2 regions of the Shumkonia mesophila genome follow, and region 1 is predicted to be linked to the other one. Evidence: predicted binding sites of a transcription regulator. Region 1 holds the regulator's gene; the other holds the start of a gene.

What was found. The regulator HrcA, encoded in region 1, represses chaperone genes, less so after heat shock. The targets are predictions, from matches to a motif close to GTTAGCACTCNCCNNNGGNGAGTGCTAAC.
Region 2: groES (co-chaperone GroES) is a predicted target of HrcA. The motif match lies at 3,816-3,844, and genes of this name have one in related genera.

Annotation. Positions count from the first base shown of each region.
Region 1 is NZ_JAOTID010000001.1:486,590-492,374, reverse strand. Features, by position in the region: gene hemW (radical SAM family heme chaperone HemW) at 1-940, opposite strand, end outside; gene rdgB (RdgB/HAM1 family non-canonical purine NTP pyrophosphatase) at 974-1,582, opposite strand; gene rph (ribonuclease PH) at 1,588-2,307, opposite strand; gene hrcA (heat-inducible transcriptional repressor HrcA) at 2,452-3,486, shown strand; gene grpE (nucleotide exchange factor GrpE) at 3,502-4,266, shown strand; gene ODR01_RS02120 (DUF1848 domain-containing protein) at 4,298-5,311, opposite strand; gene dnaK (molecular chaperone DnaK) at 5,422-5,785, shown strand, end outside.
Region 2 is NZ_JAOTID010000021.1:31,341-37,125, reverse strand. Features, by position in the region: gene ODR01_RS22985 (putative bifunctional diguanylate cyclase/phosphodiesterase) at 1-868, opposite strand, end outside; gene ODR01_RS22980 (tellurite resistance TerB family protein) at 1,294-1,722, shown strand; gene groL (chaperonin GroEL) at 1,797-3,449, opposite strand; gene groES (co-chaperone GroES) at 3,462-3,767, opposite strand; gene ODR01_RS22965 (ArnT family glycosyltransferase) at 3,895-5,544, opposite strand; gene ODR01_RS22960 (TVP38/TMEM64 family protein) at 5,556-5,785, opposite strand, start outside.

The DNA.
Region 1 (5,785 bases):
GCATGACCAGTTCGTCGGCCCGCTGGCGCGGCTCCAGGCGAATACGCTCCACGGTGCCGTGGCCCTGGCGGTCGACGGCGGCCAGCCAGCGGCCGGGGGTGTGGATCTGGCGCAGCGCCTCGGTGCCGCCGGGGCCGGAGAGCCGGCCGTGGGCGCCGGGGCCGACGCCCACGTAATTGCTGCCCCGCCAGATGGCGAGGTTGTGCCGGCATTCGGCGCCGGGCCGGGCGTGGTTGGAAATCTCGTAGGCCGGCAGGCCGGCCGCCGCCAGCACCTCGTGGGTGGCCTCGTACAGGGCCGCCGCCGTTTCTTCGTCGGCGGCGCCGACGCCATCGTCATGGAAGCGGGTGCCGGGCTCGATGGTCAGCTGGTAGACCGACAGGTGCTCGGGGCCGAAGGCCAGGGCCTCCTCGAGTTCGCGCCGCCAGGCGTCCACCGTCTGGCCGGGCCGGGCATAGATGAGGTCGAAGGAGAACCGCTCGAAGGTGGCGGCGGCCAGCGCGATGGCCCGCTTGGCCTCGGCGGCGTCGTGGGCGCGGCCCAGGAAGGCCAGCGCGGCGTTGTCGAAGGACTGCACGCCCAGCGACAGGCGGGTGACGCCGGCCTCGGCCAAGCCTGCGAAATGGCCGGCCTCGCTCGACGTCGGGTTGGCCTCCAGCGTGATTTCCAGATCGTCCGTGGTCGGCCAATGGCGCTTGGCGGCGGCGATGACGGCCGCCGCCGTGGCCGGCGCCATCAGCGACGGCGTGCCGCCGCCGAAGAAGACGCTGGCCAGCCTACGGCCATTCGTTTCGTTAGCAAAATATTCTATTTCGCGCAGCAGGGACGCCCGCCAACGCTCCTGCTCGATGGCCTCGACGGCATAGCTGTTGAAGTCGCAGTACGGGCATTTCGACCGGCAGAACGGCCAGTGGACATAGAGAGAGAGGGTGTCGTCCATGGGCGGTGTCCGGCGCGACCCGTCGCGCCCCAGCTATTTTGTTCTTGTATCGAAACAAATAGCGACCAGTTTGCGGAAGGCATCGGCCCGGTGGCTGATGGCATGCTTGGCCGCCGGCTCCATCTCGCCGAAGGTCCGATCCCGGCCGTCGGCCACGAACATGGGGTCGTAGCCGAACCCGTTGCCGCCGCGCGGTGGCCATACCAGGGTACCGTGGACCGTGCCCTCGACCGTCTCCACATGGCCGTCCGGCCAGGCCAAGGCAAGGGCGCAGGCGAAATGGGCGGTGCGGTCGGCGTGCCCCACCAGGGCGTCTTCGAGCTTGCGCATGGCCAGGGCGAAATCGCGCCCGGGTCCGGCCCAGCGGGCCGAATGGATGCCGGGCCGGCCGCCCAGGGCGTGCACCGCCAGCCCGGAATCGTCGGCCAGGGCCGGCAGCCGGGCGGCGCGGGCCGCCGCTTCGGCCTTGATGACGGCGTTTTCGACGAAGGTGGCGCCCGTCTCTTCCGGCTCGGCGAGATCGAGGTCGCCGGCCGACACCACCTCGACCCCATGGGGCGCCAGCAGGTCGCCGATCTCGCGCACCTTGCCGGCATTGTGGCTGGCGATGACCAGCCGGGGGCCGTCGAACCGGCGGGCCACGCGCCTCACTCCAGCCCCAGGGCCTTGCGCTGCAGGGCCATCAGCTCGGTGGCGCCCTGGCGGGCGAGGCCGAGGAGCGCCGAGAACTGTCCGTCGTTCACCGGCTCGGCCTCGGCGGTGGCCTGCACCTCGATCAGGCCGCCGTCGCTGGCGAGCACGAAGTTGGCGTCGGTGCTGGCGGTGCTGTCCTCGGCGTAGTCGAGGTCGAGCACGGGCGCCCCGCCGACGATACCGCACGACACCGCCGCCACCTGGCCCTTGAGCGGCATCGCCTTGATGAGCCCGAGGCCCTGGACCTTGGCGAAGGCCCGATAGAGGGCGACGTAGGCGCCGGTGATCGAGGCGGTGCGCGATCCGCCGTCGGCCTGGATGACGTCGCAGTCGAGGCGGACCTGAATGTCGGCGATGGCGGTGAGATCGGTCATGGTCCGAAGGCAGCGGCCGATCAGGCGCTGGATCTCGTGGGTGCGGCCCGACTGGCGGCCGCGCGCCGCCTCGCGGTCGGTGCGGGTGCCGGTGGCGCGCGGCAGCATGCCGTACTCGGCGGTGATCCAGCCCTTGCCCGAGCCCTTGAGCCAGTGGGGCAGGCGCTGTTCGACGGTGGCCGTGCACAGCACGTGGGTATCGCCCAGGCGGACGAAACAGGACCCTTCGGCGTGCTTGCTGACGTCGGGTTCGAGGGTGACGGGGCGCATCTGGTCGGCGGCACGGCCGGAAGGTCTCATGAAGGGGCCTTTTCTCATCCTGGAAACACGGGGCGTCAAGCTAACCCGCCCCATCCCCGGCGTAAAGCCTCCGCGGGCCTGGGCGCGTTGACGGTGGCCGGGGCGGTCACTAAGTTAACCCGGCAAGCGAAAGCAGGTCAGTACATGATTACCGAACTCAACGACCGGTCGCGCGAGATCTTTCGTCACATTGTCGACGCCTACATGGAAACCGGCGAGCCGGTCGGCTCGCGTACCATCTCGCGCCGCCTCAGCGTCATGCTGTCGCCGGCCACGGTACGCAACGTCATGGCCGACCTCGAGGAGGCCGGGCTGCTGTACGCGCCGCACGCCTCGGCCGGGCGGCTGCCGACTGAGGCGGGGCTGCGCCTGTTCGTCGACGGCCTGCTCAAGGTCGGCACCCTGGCCGAGGCCGAGCGCCGCGACATCGAAAGGCACTGCGACAGTTCCGGCCACAGCCTGCAGGGCCTGCTCGAGGAGGTGACGAACACGCTCTCGGGGCTGACCGGCTGCGCCGGCCTGGTGCTGGCCCCCAAGAGCAACGCGGCGCTGCGCCACATCGAGTTCGTGGCGTTGAACCCGGGGCGCGCCCTGGTCGTCCTGGTCGGCGACAACGGCCTGGTCGAGAACCGCATCATCGAGACCTCGCCGACGCTGCGCCCCTCGGCGCTGGTCGAGGCCAGCAATTATCTCAGCGCCCGCCTGGTCGGGCGCACGCTGAACGAGGCCTACGACGAGATCATCGCCGAGTTGGAGGCGCACAAGGCCGAGCTTGATTCGCTGACCACCCGCGTCGTCGAGGAGGGCCTGGCCATCTGGGCCGGCCGCGAGGACGAGCGCCGGCTGATCATCGGCGGCCGCGCCAATCTGCTGGACGACGTCACCGCGGTGGCCGACCTCGAGCGCATCCGCGCCCTCTTCGCCGCGCTGGAAACCAAGGAAACCATGCTGAAGATGCTGTCGCTCGCCGATTCGGCGCAGGGCGTGCAGATCTTCATCGGCTCCGACAACAAGCTGTTCAGCATGTCGGGCTGTTCGATGATCGTCGGTTCCTACCAGGACAGCCGCAACCACGTGCTCGGCGCCATCGGCGTCATCGGGCCGACTCGCATGAATTACGCCCGCATCATCCCGATGGTGGATTTCACCGCCAAGATGATCGGCCGACTGATCGGATAAGGAAACGGAAGAGACATGGCAGACGACGCGCAGAAGAATCCCGAGGACACCCAGGCCGCCGAGGCCCCGGAAATAGAAGACGACGGGGGCATCCCGATGCCGTCCGACGACGACGCCCTGGCGGCCGAAGCGACCGGGCCGCAGGCCGCCCCCGTCGATCCCCGGGCCCGCCTGGAAGAGCTGGAAGCCGAGGCCGCCGACCTCAGGGACAAGCTGCTGCGCGCCCTGGCCGAGACCGAGAACGTCAGGCGCCGCGGCCAGCGCGATCGCGAGGAGGCGTCGAAATACGCCATCAGCAGCTTTGCCCGCGAGATGGTCGTCGTCGCCGACAACCTGCGCCGGGCGCTGGAGCACGTGGCGCCCGACGCCCGCCAGAAGGACGAGCTGCTGGAATCGCTGGCCGCCGGCGTCGAGATGACCGAACGGGCCATGCTGGCCGCCTTCGAGCGCTTCGGCATCCGGCCGATCGAGTCGCTGGGCCAGAAGTTCGACCACAATCTGCACGAGGCGATGTTCGAGGTCGAGGACCCGGCCCAGCCGGCCGGCACCGTCGTCCACGAGATGGAGAAGGGCTACGTGCTGGACGACCGCCTGCTGCGCCCGGCCCGGGTCGGGGTATCGAGGGGCGGGCCGCGCCAGCCCAACGGCGGCGCCGAGGCCGCTCCCTCGCCCGATGCCAAGGCGGCGGCCAAGGAACACCGCGCCGCCTACGAGAAGCAGACCGACGCCCAGGGCGAGGCCGCCGGTTCCAAGGGCGCCAAGCTCGACGAAAAGCTCTGATCGCGGCGCCCGGCGTCCCGACCGGGCCTTCCTAAAGCAACGATCCCTGTTCGCCGCCGCCGGGCCTTGCCGCCCCCGGCGGCGGAAACAGGAACTCGCCGGCCGGGTCGTGGGCGGCGAAACGGCGCTTGGCCAGCGACCGGCTTTGCACCGCGTAGCAGTAGGCGCAGCCGTGCGGGCAGGTATCGTAGTCGCCGATGTCGCGGGACGCATCGCAATCGCATGCGCGATGGGCCTTGTGCGCCGCCGCCAGCGGCCGGCCGGCGATGTCGGAAAGCCGGGCCGCGTCGATGCAGCGGGCCTCGGCGGCGCCGGGGACGATCAGTTCGGGCTGGCCGCAGACGGCGAGCCTCAGGCCATGCCGGCCGGCGATGGCGGCGAGGTCGGCGATCAGGGCGCGCTTTTCTCCGGGTCCGGGGTCGTCCCACGTAAAGCCGTGCAGGCGGGCGGCGGCGGTCAGGTTGCGGGCCGACTTGCGATAGATTTGGGCGACCGAGACCACGACCTCGTCGACGGCGCCGACCATCTGGCCGGCCAGGCAGGCGAAGGTTTCGCGATGCCAGGCGGGCGGGGTCACCGAGGAAAAGACGATGGGGTCGTAGCGCCAGACGGCGGCACGCCGGCCGTATCGCGTGGCGACGGCGCGGATATGGTCGACCGCCACTTCCGCCCCGATGGTGGCGGCGTCCAATACCCGCGGATAGCCGGTGACGGTGTATTGCACGACGAAGGGAAAGCCGCGCGCGGTCACGGTCTCCAGCCGGTCGAGGAAGGGCTCCAGGTTGCGCGTCCAGAAGACGAAGCCGTCAACGGCGGCCGGCCCCAGCGGCACCGTGAACGGCGGCCCGCCATAGGGATTGGCGACCCGGCAATGGCCGGCCGCAAGCCGGCGCATGAACCATTCGCCGTAGAAGGCGGGAATGTCGGTCTTATAGCTGGCCGAGACGATCATGGGGGCTTCCTCGCCGGCGGCCCGGCCCGGCAAAAGCGCCGCCCATCGCCCGCCGGGGCACGCCGGCAGTTGCGTGCCATTTCGCGTGGACATATATATCGCCCAGACGTCCGCGCCGAGGCGGACTTTTTGAAATCCAACAAAGGGGGTTTCTGCGGTGCCGCATGTGGCCGCCGGGACCTGCCGCAACGAACGAGGTTACAATGAGCAAGGTTATCGGGATCGACCTGGGGACCACCAACTCCTGCGTCGCCGTCATGGACGGCTCCGACGCGCGGGTCATCGAGAATGCCGAGGGGGCGCGGACCACGCCCTCGATGATCGCCTTTACCGAGGGCGGCGAACGCCTGGTCGGCCAGTCGGCCAAGCGCCAGGCGGTGACCAACCCCGAGAATACGGTATCGGCCATCAAGCGGCTGATCGGGCGCAACTTCGACGACCCGCTGACCAAGAAGGACATGGGCCTGGTTCCCTACAAGATCGTCAAGGCCGACAACGGCGACGCCTGGGTCCAGCTCGACGGCCAGAAGTACAGTCCCAGCCAGATTTCCGCCTTCATCCTGCAAA
Region 2 (5,785 bases), on a different contig from region 1:
GGTAGAGCGCGCGGTCGGCGTTGCGCAGCAGGACGTCGACCCCGGCGCCGTCGGCCGGGAAGGTGGTGATGCCCAGGCTGGCGCTGGTGATGACGCGTTCGCCGTCCAGGTCGAAGGGGCTGTTCAGCGCCGACACGATGGTTTCCCCGACAGTGGCGGCGCCGGTGGGGTCGGCGAGATTGGTGACGAGAACGGCGAACTCGTCGCCGCCCAGCCGGGTCACCGTGTCGGTTTCGCGCACGCTTTCCCGAATCCGCTTGGCCGCCGCCACCAGCAGGCGATCGCCGACCTGATGGCCGAGCGAGTCGTTGACCTCCTTGAAGCGGTCGAGGTCGAGCATCATCAAGGCCAGCACCACGCCGGTGCGGCGCGCCTGGGTGATGGCCTGGCTGGCCCGTTCCTCGAACAGCGTGCGGTTGGGAAGGCCGGTCAGGCTGTCGAAATGGGCCAGGAAGCGGGTGTGGGCGTCCTCGCGCTTGCGCAGCGAAACGTCGCGCGCCATCAGGATGAAGACGGCGACGTCGGCCACCGTCGTCCGGCTGACGCTGATTTCCAGGTGAAGGGCCTCTTCCTCGCGGGTGCGGCCCATGCACTCGTGGTTCTTGCCGTCGGCGGCCAGCTTGTCCCACAGGGAATCCATCTTGGCGTGATCGCGCACGCCCGTTCGCCGTTCACCCTGCAGCAGCGTCTCGATGGGCTGTCCGACAATCTCCGCGGCCGGATAACCGAACATCCGTTCGGCCGCTGGATTGAACGTGGCAATGTTCCCATCCTCGCCGAAGGTGAGGATGGCGTCGAGCGAACCCTCGATGATAGCGCGCGAGAGTTCGGGATGATTCGCCGTATGGATGTTTGACGCTGTGGTCATGCCACCGGCCGTACCCCTATGTCCGGATCGGAAAAACGCCGACGCCGCGAGCCGAAGCTTGCCGCCGATGTCTCAACGAGTCGGACGCCCCGATATCCCATACATGGCGATTCGCCGTTTGCCAACAGCGGATCGCACACCCCAATTGTGCAGATCTCCCCTCGAGTGCGCCGTACGCATGCACCCGTGCCCTGCTGCCGAGATCCTATTTGCCCCTCCGTCCGGACCCGGGAGGGCCGTGGCAACGAAAATATGGGGTTGTCCGATATTTTTCAATGAAATCGCATTTCCATCGCCGACATACCACTTATGGGTGGCAATGGCGGGCCGATCTCCGGCTCACGAAATCTTGACGACGCGGGCCGCCGCGAGGGTAGAATTCGCGGAACACCGGGCAGGGAGCGTCCATCCGGACGGATCGGTTCATGATCGGCCACCACACGGCTTTGATTTACATCATGGTTCTCGCATCGGCTGCCGACACCGACATCACCGATGCCGAAATGCGGCGAATCAGCCACATGATTTCCAACCTGCCGGTCTTCGCCGGCTTCGAGATCGACGATCTCGGCCAGACGGCGGCAGCTTGCATCGATCTTCTTCAGGACGAGGACGGCCTGGACAGGGCTTTCGAGCGAATCATGGCGTTGCTGCCGAAAAAACTGCGGGAAACCGCCTATGCGCTTGCCTGCGACGTGGTGGCGGCGGACGGCGAAGTCCATCAGGAGGAACTGCGTTTCCTCGAAATGGCCCGCCACCATCTCGAGGTCGACCGCCTGATCGCCGCCGGCATCGAGCGCGGCGCCCGCGCCCGCTTTGCCCGCCTGCAACCGGCCGATCTGGAAGTCCGGTAAGGCGGTTCCGGCCATAAAAAAGAGCCGCGCCCGAAGGCGCGGCTCCCTTTTCTAAAGGCTGGGACGAGGCAGGCTTAGAAGCCGCCCATGCCGCCCATGCCGCCCATGCCGCCCATGTCGGGGGCGCCACCCATGGGCTCCTTCTTCTCCGGCCGGTCGGCGACCATGGCTTCCGTGGTGATCAGCAGGCTGGCCACCGAAGCGGCGCCCTGCAGAGCGGTACGGACGACCTTGGTCGGGTCGACGATGCCGGCTTCCACCAGGTTCCGGTACGTGCCGGACTGGGCGTCGAAGCCATAGGTGGTGTCCTTCTGGTCGAGCAGCTTGCCGGCGACCACCGCGCCGTCATGGCCGGCGTTCTCGGCAATCTGGCGCAACGGGGCCTGCAGGGCGCGGCGCACGATGTCGATGCCGACCTGCTGGTCCGGATTGGCGCCCTTGACCTTGTCGAGGATGCGCGAGGAGTAGAGCAGGGCCGTGCCGCCACCGGCGACGATGCCTTCCTCGACCGCGGCGCGGGTGGCGTGCAGGGCGTCGTCGACGCGATCCTTGCGCTCCTTCACCTCGGTCTCGGTGGCCCCGCCGACGCGGATCACCGCCACGCCGCCGGCCAGCTTGGCCAGCCGCTCCATCAGCTTCTCCTTGTCGTATTCGGAGGTGCTGTCCTCGATCTGGGCGCGGATCTGGTTGCAGCGCCCTTCGATGTCCTTCTTGCCGCCAACGCCTTCGACGATGGTGGTGTCATCCTTCGTGATGATGATCCGCTTGGCGCGGCCCAGCATGGTGAGGTTGACGTTCTCGAGCTTGATGCCGAGGTCTTCGGAGATGACCTGGCCGGAGGTCAGGATGGCGAGATCTTCCATCATGGCCTTGCGGCGGTCGCCGAAGCCGGGGGCCTTGACAGCGGCGACCTTCAGCCCGCCGCGCAGCTTGTTGACCACCAGGGTGGCCAGGGCCTCGCCCTCGATGTCCTCGGCGATGATCAGCAGCGGACGGCTCGACTGGACCACGGCTTCCAGGACCGGCAGCAGCGGCTGCAGGCTGGACAGCTTCTTCTCGTGGATCAGGATGTAGGGGCTCTCCATCTCGCACGTCATCTTTTCGGCGTTCGTGATGAAGTAGGGCGAAGTGTAGCCACGGTCGAACTGCATGCCCTCGACGACTTCGAGCTCGGAATGCAGGCTCTTGGCTTCCTCGACGGTGATCACGCCCTCGTTGCCGACCTTTTCCATCGCTTCGGCGATCATCTTGCCGATTTCGACTTCGCCGTTGGCCGAGATGGTGCCGACCTGGGCGACTTCGCCGCTGGTCGAAACCTTGCTGGAGCGCTTCTTGAGGTCGGCCATGACGGACTCGACCGCCAGGTCGATGCCGCGCTTCAGGTCCATCGGGTTCATGCCGGCGGCCACAGCCTTGGAGCCTTCGCGCACGATGGCCTGGGCCAGAACCGTCGCCGTGGTGGTGCCGTCACCGGCCTCGTCCGAGGTCCGGTTGGCGACTTCGCGCACCATCTGGGCGCCCATGTTCTCGAACTTGTCGGCCAGTTCGATGTCCTTGGCGACCGTCACGCCGTCCTTGGTGATGCGCGGCGCGCCGAACGACTTCTCGAGCACCACGTTGCGGCCCTTCGGGCCCAGAGTCACCTTGACGGCATTGGCCAGCACGTCGACGCCGGCCAGCAGTTTAGCCCGGGCGTCGCCGCCGAATCTTACGTCTTTCGCAGCCATTGTAGTTATCCCCTATTTCTTCTTGCTGGTCTTCTCGATGATGCCGAGAAGGTCGGATTCCTTCATGATCAACAGGTCCTCACCGTCGATCTTGACCTCGGTGCCGGACCACTTTCCGAACAGCACGCGGTCGCCGGCCTTGACGTCGAGCGGAACGATCTTGCCGTCTTCGTTACGGCTTCCGCTTCCGACGGCGAGAATCTCGCCTTCCATCGGCTTTTCCTTGGCGGTGTCGGGAATGATGATCCCACCCGCCGTCTTTTCATTCTGCTCGACGCGGCGAAGCAGCACGCGATCGTGCAGCGGCCTGAATTTCATGATGTGTCCTCCGTAGAAATCACTGACGATAAATCGACAAACGATGTCGTTAGCACTCTCCCTGAGTGAGTGCCAACGATCTATGAGGGTTTGTTCCCCGTGTCAAGGGCGGGCGGTGCAAAAAAGGCTAGTTGCGATGGAGGACGGAGGGGTCGCGGGCGACCACGGCGGCCTCCCACACCTCGACCCATTTGCCGCGGAAGGGAAGGACCAGCACCGGCCCGGAGGCCGAGCGCCGGCTTTCGTAGGAAATGATGCGGCCCGTGGGGTTTCTGGTCGTCCACGCCGCCGCCTCCGCCATGTTGTCGATGATGTCGACGGGGGCGGTCAGCCGGCCCAGGAAGTTGAACTGGGCGTGATACTTTCCGAAATGGGCCAGCGGGCTGCCGGCCCGCTGCCAGTCGCCCAACTGGCGGGCCAGCGGCGCCTGGTCGAAGGCCTCGGCCAGCAGCGGGCGGGCCGCCAGGTGGACGGCGCCGACGGCGGCGGCGCTCATCAGGGTAAGGGCAAAGACGGCGGCCGACAGCCGGCCGCCGCGAACCAGCCGGACGGCGGCGGCGATGGCCAGGAACAGAAGGACGGCCCAGGCCGGCTGCAACAGGTGCACGGCGACGATGCGGCCGGCGAAGGTGACCGGCGCCGCGGCCAGCGCGATGCCGATGGCGGCGAAGATCAGCCCGGGCAACAGCAGGGCGCGCCGGCCGGTGGCCCGGGCCGGGTCGGCATCGGCAAGCAGGCGGCCCAGGATCAAGGCCAGTGCCGGGAACTCGGGCAGCAGGTAGTGGGGCTGCTTGCCGCTGATCGCCGAAAACACCAGCAGGGCCGGCACGAACCACGCCAAACAGAGGCGGACACCGCCCTCGGAAAGGGCAAATCTTCCGCCGGCCACGGCCCGCCAGGCCCCCGGCCAGGCCGGCCAGGGCAGAAGCATCACCGGCAGGAGCGCCGCGAACCACCACCACGGCCGCCCGTGGGCGAAGGATTCCACCATGCGGCCGGCCGATTGGCCCCAGAAGATGGCGTTGGCGTATTCGGGACCGCCGGACATGGCGGCCGGCACCGCCCAGGCCAGCCCGATGGCGGCGCCGAGGAGCACCGAAACCAGCACGCCGGCATACCAGCGCGGCCAGCCCGGCCCCGGCGCGGCGGCGCCCGAGGGCCCGATCAGGCGCGGCGCCCACAGCGGCGCCAGCAGGGCGGCCGGCAGCACGTGGACGAGGATGGCCGGCCCCTTGGCCAGCACGCCCAGGCCGATGGCGACGCCGGTGACGATGAACCCCCGCCAACCCGCCCGCTGCCGGGCGGTGATTAGGCCGCCGATGCCGAGCAGCGCGAAGAAGGCGAGAAGCGGATCGAAGAAGGTAAGGGTGGAAAACAGCGTCCAGAACAGGCTGCCCAGCACGATCACCGGCGCCAGGAGGGCGACCTCGGGCCGATCCGGCCACAGGCGCCGGGCCAGGCTGCGGGTCAGGAACAGGCAGCCCAGGCCGAACAGCGGCGCCACCAGCCGCGGCCACCACTCGTTGACGCCCGTTACCGCCCATCCGGCGTGCATCAGCCAGAACAGCAGCGGCGGCTTGTGGCTGTAGGGCTCGCCATTGATGTGGGGGACCAGGAAGTCGCCACGCTGCCACATGTCCCAGGCCACCGACAGGTAGCGGGTCTCGTCGACGGGCATCAGCGGCCGGCTGAACAGGGTGACGGCGACCAGCGCCAGCCACAGGCCGGTCCACAGCAGCGGTTGCGAGAGAATGTCGTCGGACGTGCGGCGAGCCAAGGTCCGGAGCCTCAATCGGGAATGCGCGGGCTGGCGGCGGCGGGCGCGCCTTCGGCACCGGTGGCGCCGCCGGCCATTTCGATGACGCCCCAAAGGGTAGCATCCTTGCGCAGCCGGAAATAGAGGTGTGTGCCCAGCAGCATGGAAAGGACAAAGAGGACGATGCCCAGGGTCAGGCGGATCTCGGGGTCGACGTTGATGCCGCTGCCGACCAGGGCGAACACCACCGTCTGCGGCAGGT